One region of the Pseudogulbenkiania sp. FW507-F1 genome, then DNA from elsewhere that is predicted to be linked to it. Evidence: predicted binding sites of a transcription regulator. Region 1 holds the regulator's gene; the other holds the start of a gene.

What was found. The regulator HrcA, encoded in region 1, represses chaperone genes, less so after heat shock. The targets are predictions, from matches to a motif close to ATTAGCACTCGNNNNNNNCGAGTGCTAAT.
Region 2: the regulator HrcA is predicted to act here: its motif matches at 1,952-1,980, upstream of groES (co-chaperone GroES).

The regions. Positions count from the first base shown of each region.
Region 1 covers NZ_JBYSWM010000002.1:72,642-76,944, forward strand. Annotated here, with positions in the region: gene dnaX (DNA polymerase III subunit gamma/tau) at 1-352, opposite strand, end outside; gene mltB (lytic murein transglycosylase B) at 412-1,443, opposite strand; gene hrcA (heat-inducible transcriptional repressor HrcA) at 1,493-2,512, opposite strand; gene recA (recombinase RecA) at 2,686-3,741, shown strand; gene recX (recombination regulator RecX) at 3,750-4,205, shown strand; gene AC3WG5_RS01845 (SRPBCC domain-containing protein) at 4,210-4,303, shown strand, end outside.
Region 2 covers NZ_JBYSWM010000001.1:118,246-122,548, reverse strand. Annotated here, with positions in the region: gene rfbB (dTDP-glucose 4,6-dehydratase) at 1-461, opposite strand, end outside; gene AC3WG5_RS00630 (hypothetical protein) at 662-883, opposite strand; gene AC3WG5_RS00625 (MraY family glycosyltransferase) at 920-1,900, shown strand; gene groES (co-chaperone GroES) at 2,049-2,336, shown strand; gene groL (chaperonin GroEL) at 2,381-4,018, shown strand; gene AC3WG5_RS00610 (Nif3-like dinuclear metal center hexameric protein) at 4,194-4,303, shown strand, end outside.

The DNA.
Region 1 (4,303 bases):
CCGAGGTAGGCGCGTACTGGGCGTTTTCCAGCACTTCGCGGATATTGTCGATGCCGGTATTGGAGGCGGCGTCGATCTCCAAGAGGTCGACGAAGCGGCCGGCGTCGATCTGGCGACAGGCGGAACACTCGCCGCACGGCTCGGCGCCGACACCGACCTCGCAGTTGAGGCTCTTGGCCAGAATCCGGGCGATGGTGGTCTTGCCCACGCCGCGCGTGCCGGTCAGCAGGTAGGCGTGATGCAGCCGCTCACCGGCCAGGGCGTTGGTCAGGGCGCGCACCACGTGCTCCTGACCGACCAGGTCGGCAAAGCGTTTCGGGCGCCATTTGCGGGCAAGCACTTGATAAGTCATGGTGGCGGATTCTAATTCCAATTGGCAGGCAAGGCGACCCTTTTCGTCGCCGCCCGACGTCACGGCGCCGGTGTCGAAACCGGCTGCTGGCCGAGGAACTGCTGCGCCAGATAACGCTCGCGGATGGCGGCTGCCACCTCCTGCGCCGCTTTGGCGTACAGGGTGCTCTTGTTGTAGCGGGTGATGACGTAGAAGTTGTTCAGACCGAGCCAGTATTCGGTCACGCCGGGCGCGGTTTCCAGCGGCACCAGCACCGCCGGCACCTGGTCGCCCACCGGCGCCTCCGGCTGCACCCCCATCTGCTTCAGCTCGCCCACGGTATAGTGCAGGTTGAACTTGTCGGCCACCAGCTGATCGACCTGCGCCCCCGGCTGCACGCTGGCCGGCAGGATCACGTCGTCGCCGTGGCGCCAGCCGTGCAGCTGGAAGTAATGCGCCACGCTGCCGATCACGTCCGGCACGCTGCCCCAGATATCGCGATGGCCGTCGCCGTCGAAGTCTACCGCCCACTTGCGGTAGCTCGACGGCATGAACTGCGGCCAGCCCATGGCGCCGGCGTAGGAGCCTTTCAAGAGCAGCGGATTCTTGCCTTCTTCCTTGGCCAGGCGCAGGAACTCGGTGAGTTCGCCGCGGAAATACTCGGCGCGGCGCGGGTAATCGAAACCGATGGTCGACAGGGCATCCACCACGCGGAAACTGCCGGTGCTGCGGCCGTAGCCGGTCTCGATGCCGATGATCGCCACCACCACCTCCGGCGCCACGCCGAAGGTCGCCTCGGCCCGCTCCAGCGTAGCCGCGTTGTCCTTCCAGAACGACACGCCGCCGTCGATCAGGCGATCGTTGAAGAAGGCCGGACGGAACTGGTACCACGGCCGCGAGGTGGCCGGGCGGTCGAGTATCTGCAGGATGTTGGGCTTGGTTTCGACGTTGGCGAACACTGCCTCCAGCTCGGGGCGGTCGAACTGGCCGCTGGCCACCTGCTCGTCGATATAGCGTTGCACGTCGGGCCGGGCGAGAAACGCCGCGTCGGCCAGCGCCAGCGAGCTGGTCAGGGCGAGCGTGGCGGCAGCCAGGCAGGTAAGGAGTTTCATCAGGGCGTTCCGGTAAGGCATCCGCCGGCACCACGCCGACCGACTGGGTTTATTGATAGGACAGCGCGCTCGATACCAGGCGCGAGGTAATGTCCACGATGGGAATGACGCGCTCGTAGGCCATGCGGGTCGGGCCCACCACGCCGAGCGTGCCCACCACCTGGCCATTGATGCAGTAAGGCGCGGTCACGATCGAGCACTCGCCCAGCGTCACCACCCCCGACTCCTCGCCGATGAAAATATTGACCCCCTGCGCGTTGCGGCTCTGGTTGAGCAGCTCCAGCAGCTCGGTCTTGCGCTCGAAGGTCTCGAACAACTCGCGCAACCGCGTCAGGTCGTCGGAGAGATCGCTGACGTTCAGCAGGTTGGTACCGCCGGCGATCACCACCGAGGCCGGCGCGTCGCTCATCGCGCTCTGGCCGAAGCGGATCGCCGCCGCCATCAGCTCGGTGATATCCCCCTTCAGCTGGTGCAGCTCGCTCTCCATGCGCTGCGCGATGCTGGTCAAGCCCTGGCCGGCGTAGTGCTGGTTGAGGAAGTTGGCGGCCTCGATCAGCTCGGTCGGGGAGTAGTCGCGCAACGGATTGAGCAGGTGATTCTGCACGTCGCCGTCCATGGTCACCAGGATCAGCAGGATGCGCCGCTCCGATAGGCGCAGGAACTCGACCTGGCGGAAGGCCACGTCGAGGCGCTGCGGGGTGATCACCACGCCGGCGAAATGGGTGAGATCCGACAGCAGCGACGAGGCCGACTGGGCGATGCGCTGCGGGCTGTCCGGCTGCAGGCTGTGCTCCAGCTCGTGCAGCGTGCCCTCTTCCAGCGGCCGGATGGTCAGCATCCGGTCGACGAACAGGCGGTAGCCCTTGGCGGTCGGTATACGGCCGGCCGAGGTGTGCGGCGAGGCAACCAGGCCCATCTCTTCGAGATCGGCCAGCACGTTACGAATCGAGGCCGGGGACAGGTCCAGCCCCGCCACCATGGCCAGCGTGCGGGAACCGACCGGCTGCCCGTCGGCGATGTAGCGCTCGACCAGAGCTTTCAGCAGGCGTTGCGCGCGTTCGTTCAGCATGCCAATCATTTTACACGTCCCCCGTGGAGTGAGAAGTGGCTGCATTCCCCGGCATTTCAAGCGCCTCACGGCAGATCGCGCTTGGCCGGCGCGCGCATGCCCGCGTTTGAGCGCCATGGGCTTTGTGCGATAATCCGGCGGTACGTTTATCAAACCCGATTTTTGGAGACAGCATGGCGGAGCGTTCCGAAGACAAGAGCAAGGCCCTGGCCGCGGCCCTTGCCCAGATTGAGAAGCAGTTCGGCAAGGGTTCGATCATGCGCATGAGCGACAACCAGATCACCGAAAATCTGCAGGTGATCAGCACCGGCTCGCTCGGTCTCGATCTGGCGCTGGGCGTGGGCGGCCTGCCGCGCGGTCGCGTGGTGGAAATCTACGGCCCGGAATCGTCCGGCAAGACCACGCTGTGTCTGCAGGTGGTGGCCGAAGCGCAGAAACTGGGCGGCACCTGCGCCTACATCGATGCGGAAAACGCGCTCGACCCGACCTACGCCCAGAAACTCGGCGTCAACGTCGAAGACCTGCTGATCTCGCAGCCGGACACCGGCGAACAGGCGCTGGAAATCTGTGACATGCTGGTGCGTTCCAGCGGCGTCGACGTGATCGTGGTCGACTCGGTGGCGGCCCTGGTGCCGAAGGCCGAAATCGAAGGCGAAATGGGCGACAACCACGTCGGCCTGCACGCCCGCCTGATGAGCCAGGCGCTGCGCAAGCTGACCGGCAATATCAAGCGCACCAACACCCTGGTGATCTTCATCAACCAGATCCGCATGAAGATCGGCGTGATGTTCGGCAGCCCGGAAACCACCACCGGCGGCAACGCGCTGAAGTTCTACGCCTCGGTGCGCCTCGACATCCGTCGTATCGGCGGCATCAAGAAGGGCGAGGAAATCATCGGTAACGAGACCCGCGTCAAAGTGGTCAAGAACAAGGTATCGCCGCCGTTCCGTCAGGCCGGCTTCGACATCCTGTACGGCGAAGGCATCTCGCGCGAGGGCGAAATCGTCGAGCTGGGCGTGGAGCATGGCTTCGTCGAGAAATCCGGCGCCTGGTACAGCTACAACGGCCAGAAGATCGGCCAGGGCAAGGACAACACCCGTCTGTGGCTGAAGGACAACCCGGCCATCGCGCGCGAGATCGAAGGCAAGATTCGCGAGGCGGTCGGCATCAATGTCGCCATCACCGAAGGCCAGCCGGAAGAGGAAGAGCTGGCTGACGGCATGTTCTGATCCGGCGCATGACGAAAAGCCTGAAAGCGCGGGCCGTCGACCTCCTCTCCCGGCGCGAATATTCGCGCCGGGAACTGGAGCGGCGGCTCGCGCCGTTTGCCGAGAGCGCAGAACAGCTGGTCACCCTGCTCGACGAGCTGGCGGCCAACGGCTGGCAATCCGACCACCGTTTTGCCGAGCAGTTTGCCGACGTCAAGGGCCGCAAGTACGGCAGCCGCCGCATCGCCCAGGCGATGCGAGAAAAAGGGCTGGACCGGGAAGCGATCGAGACGGCGCTGGCGCAGCAGGACGACACGGCCGTGGCGCTCTCGCTGTGGCAGCGCAAGTTCGGCACGCCGCCCGCCACGCCCCAGGACAAGATGAAGCAAATGCGGTTTCTCGCCACGCGCGGCTTCCCGATGGACGTGATCCGCCGGGTGCTGCAAGGAACGGTGGACGAGGACTTTACCGACGCGGAGGATTAGGGCGATGCCAATCAAGACCATCGACAGCCGTATCGACATCCAGGCCAGCCCCGACCAGATCTGGCAGGTGCTCACCGACTGGCCCAGCTATCCATACT
Region 2 (4,303 bases), on a different contig from region 1:
GGCTCAAAGGCGTTGGTTTCGGCGAACGGTGGATCGTCAGGCTGTAGGGTGCCATAGACTTCGTCAGTGGAGACATGCAGGAATCGGAACGATTGCTTATCCGCAGTAGTCAGATCGTTCCAGTAGCCACGGACGGTCTCAAGCAGGTTGAACGTGCCGACTACGTTGGTCTGGATGAACTCTCCTGGCCCACTGATAGAGCGGTCGACGTGCGATTCGGCAGCAAAATTGATCACGGCACGAGGGCAGTGTTCTGTCAGTAGCCGTGTGACGAGTTCTCGGTCGCTGATATCGCCATGTACGAACAGATGGCGTGGATCTCCCTTGAGCAGTACCAGGGTGTCGAGATTGCCGGCATAGGTCAGCTTGTCGAGGTTGATCACTGGCTCTTGGGTGCCTGCGAGCCAGTCGAGTACGAAGTTACCACCGATAAAACCGGCGCCGCCAGTAACAAGGATCATGAATGCTGCATTCTTGAAGTTGGTTTGGTATTGCTATGCCAATATGGTTAGCTGCAGTAAACAAAAGGTGGTCGCTTGTTTGCAGACTGTCAGCACAGAATGATTTGAGATTTTCGCATGTAACGATAGTGATGCTCTACCCCTTAAATTAGGATCATTGCATGATGTGGTTTGAATGGGTTTGAGCGAGACTAGCGTTGTTACGGTAGCAGCCTGGTTGGTACAATCTGTTTTTCCTGTCCGTAGCCATCCAGGGCCTTTGGGTTATCCAAATCCCTTACCTGATCGAATCTGGCATGCTTCTCATTCTTCTTGGGGCGCTGTTTTGCTCCTTTATTGTCGCTGTATTGTTGGTCCGCTTTCGTCATCTGCATGATCGTTTTTCCTCTGATCATGACCTTGGCGGGGTACAGAAATTCCATGCGACCCCCGTTCCCCGCATAGGCGGAGTGCCTGTCATGGCTGGACTGGGGGTAGGAGCACTGATTCTTGCCTTATCGACGGGAGAGTATCTAAGCCTTGTACTTATTGTCGCTGCGCTGCCTGCCTTTGCGGCTGGGCTGGCCGAAGATTTGACCAAGAGGGTTGGCCCGCTGCCTCGACTGCTGGCTACGTTCGTGGCGGCAGGCATGGGGTTCTGGTTGCTGAATGCCGGCTTGTTGCGGCTGGATGTGCTTGGTGTGGATCAGCTTTTGCGTTACCACTGGGCCATTTCGCTGCTGTTCACTATGTTTGCCGTTGGTGGTGTGGCCCATGCCATCAATATCATCGATGGCTACAACGGTCTTGCTGGGATGGTGTCGGTGTTCATTTTCATGGCTTTAGCCTATGTGGCGTTCAAGGTTCGCGACCCGCAGATCATGGGGCTGTGTTTTGCTGCGACGGGGGCGGTGCTGGGCTTTTTGGTATGGAACTTCCCGCGAGGGTTGCTCTTTGCCGGCGATGGGGGGGCGTACCTGATTGGCTTTCTGATCGCGGAGCTATCAGTGTTGCTGGTGGCTAGGCACACGGAAGTCTCGCCGTGGTTTCCGCTGCTGCTGGTAATTTACCCCGTATTCGAAACAGTTTTCTCGATCTATCGCCGGAAATTCCTGCAGGGGCGCTCGGTAGGCTACCCCGATGCCTTGCACTTGCATCAGATGATCTACAAACGCTTGGTACGTTGGATGGTGGGTTCGAAGGAGGCGCGCCATCTGACCCGTCGAAACAGCATGACTTCTCCCTATCTGTGGGCATTGTCGTCCTTGTCGGTCGCACCTGCGATGCTGTTCTGGAACAACACCACGGTCTTGATGGTGTGTGTGGGTGTGTTTGTGCTGACGTACCTGTACCTGTATCGCATGATCATCCGGTTCAGGTCTCCGCGCTGGATGGTGCTTTACCGCCCCGCACTCGGTAAGGAGAGGTCGGCGGCGCTATCGTATAAGCAGAATCGATAGAAAATTTTTTGACGGTCCCCTCTCTTGAAAACCTCTTGCCCCGTCCCTATCATTAGCACTCGCAAGCCCCGAGTGCTAATGCGCCGGGCCAATTTGCTGATTTGATTGATTTTTCATTCTCACCAGCCACTGCTAACAGGAGAGAACAATGGCAATTCGTCCTTTGCACGACCGTGTTGTAATCAAGCGCCTCGAGGCGGAAGAAAAGACGGCTTCCGGTATCGTTCTGCCGGGTGCGGCTGCCGAGAAGCCGGACATGGGCGAAGTGATCGCCGTGGGCAACGGCAAGATTCTGGAAAACGGCGAGCGCCGTCCGCTGGAGCTGAAGGTCGGCGACAAAGTGATCTTCGGCAAGTACTCCGGCCAGACCGTCAAGGTCGATGGCGATGAAGTCCTCGTGATGCGCGAGGAAGACGTTATGGGCATCGTTGAGTAATCCGTCCCCACAACCGACTGAATCAGATTCTGGAGAAGTAAAGAATGGCTGCTAAAGACGTAAAATTCGGTGATTCCGCTCGTGCCAAGATGGTCAACGGTGTCAACATTCTGGCCGACGCCGTTAAAGTGACCCTGGGCCCGAAAGGCCGCAACGTGGTGCTGGATCGCTCCTTCGGCGCGCCGACCATCACCAAGGACGGTGTGTCCGTGGCCAAGGAAATCGAACTGAAGGACAAGTTCGAGAACATGGGCGCCCAGATGGTCAAGGAAGTGGCTTCCAAGACCTCCGACGTGGCCGGTGACGGTACCACCACCGCAACCGTGCTGGCGCAAGCCATCGTGCAGGAAGGCATGAAGTTTGTTGCCGCCGGCATGAACCCGATGGACCTGAAGCGCGGCATCGACAAGGCCGTGGTGGCCCTGGTGGGTGAACTGGCCAAGATCGCCAAGCCGTGCACCACCTCCAAGGAAATCGCCCAGGTGGGTTCGATCTCCGCCAACTCCGACCTGGATATCGGCCAGATCATCGCCGACGCCATGGAAAAAGTGGGCAAGGAAGGCGTGATCACCGTTGAAGACGGCAAGTCGCTGAGCAACGAGCTGGACGTGGTGGAAGGCATGCAGTTCGACCGCGGCTACCTGTCCCCGTACTTCATCAACAACCAGGAAAAGCAGATCGCCGCACTGGACAACCCGTTCGTGCTGCTGTTCGACAAGAAAATCTCCAACATCCGTGATCTGCTGCCGGTGCTGGAGCAAGTCGCCAAGGCCAGCCGCCCGCTGCTGATCATTGCCGAAGACGTCGAAGGCGAAGCGCTGGCCACGCTGGTGGTGAACACCATCCGCGGCATCCTGAAAGTGGTGGCAGTCAAGGCTCCGGGCTTCGGCGATCGCCGCAAGGCCATGCTGCAGGACATCGCTACTCTGACCGGCGGTACCGTGATCGCCGAAGAAGTGGGTCTGACCCTGGAGAAAGTCACCCTCGACATGCTGGGCCAAGCCAAGCGTATCGAAGTGGGCAAGGAAAACACCATCATCATCGACGGTGTCGGCGAGCACGCTGCCATCCAGGCTCGCGTTGGCGAAATCCGCCGCCAGATCGAAGAAGCCACTTCCGACTATGACCGTGAAAAACTGCAAGAGCGCGTGGCCAAGCTGGCCGGCGGCGTTGCCGTGATCAAGGTTGGTGCCGCTACCGAAGTGGAAATGAAAGAGAAGAAGGCCCGTGTCGAAGACGCGCTGCATGCGACCCGTGCTGCCGTGGAAGAAGGCGTGGTGCCTGGCGGTGGCGTGGCCATCCTGCGCGCTCGCGCTACCCTGGAGTCGCTGGTGACCGACAATGTCGATCAGGACGCCGGCGTCAAGATCGTGCTGAAGGCCATCGAAGCCCCGCTGCGCCAGATCGTTCAGAACGCCGGCGACGAGCCGTCGGTTGTTGTGAACAAGGTGCTGGAAGGCAAGGGTAACTTCGGTTACAACGCTGCCAGCGGCGAGTACGGCGACATGATCGAGATGGGTGTGTTGGATCCGGCTAAGGTGACCCGTACCGCTCTGCAACACGCGGCTTCGGTTTCCGGTCTGATGCTGACCACCGACTGCATGATCGCCGAACTGCCGGAAGACAAGCCGGCTGCTCCGATGGGCGGCATGGGCGGCATGGGCATGGACGGCATGATGTAAGCCAACCAGGTTAGGGCGCAATCGCTGTGAAGCGCATTGTGCCGACCTGCCGAAAAACCCCGCAAACTTTGCGGGGTTTTTCTTTTTCTTCGGCCAACCTTGGCAAGGTTGGCCGAAGGTCATCTGGGCGCCCGCTTTCTGGCACAATCCGCCCATCGATCATCGGGAGAGACTCATGCAACTGAGCGAATTGCAGCGCGTACTCGACGCGCAACTGGAGCCCTGGCGTTTCAAGGACTATGCCCCCAACGGGCTACAGGTGGAGGGCAGGGCCGAGGTGCGTAC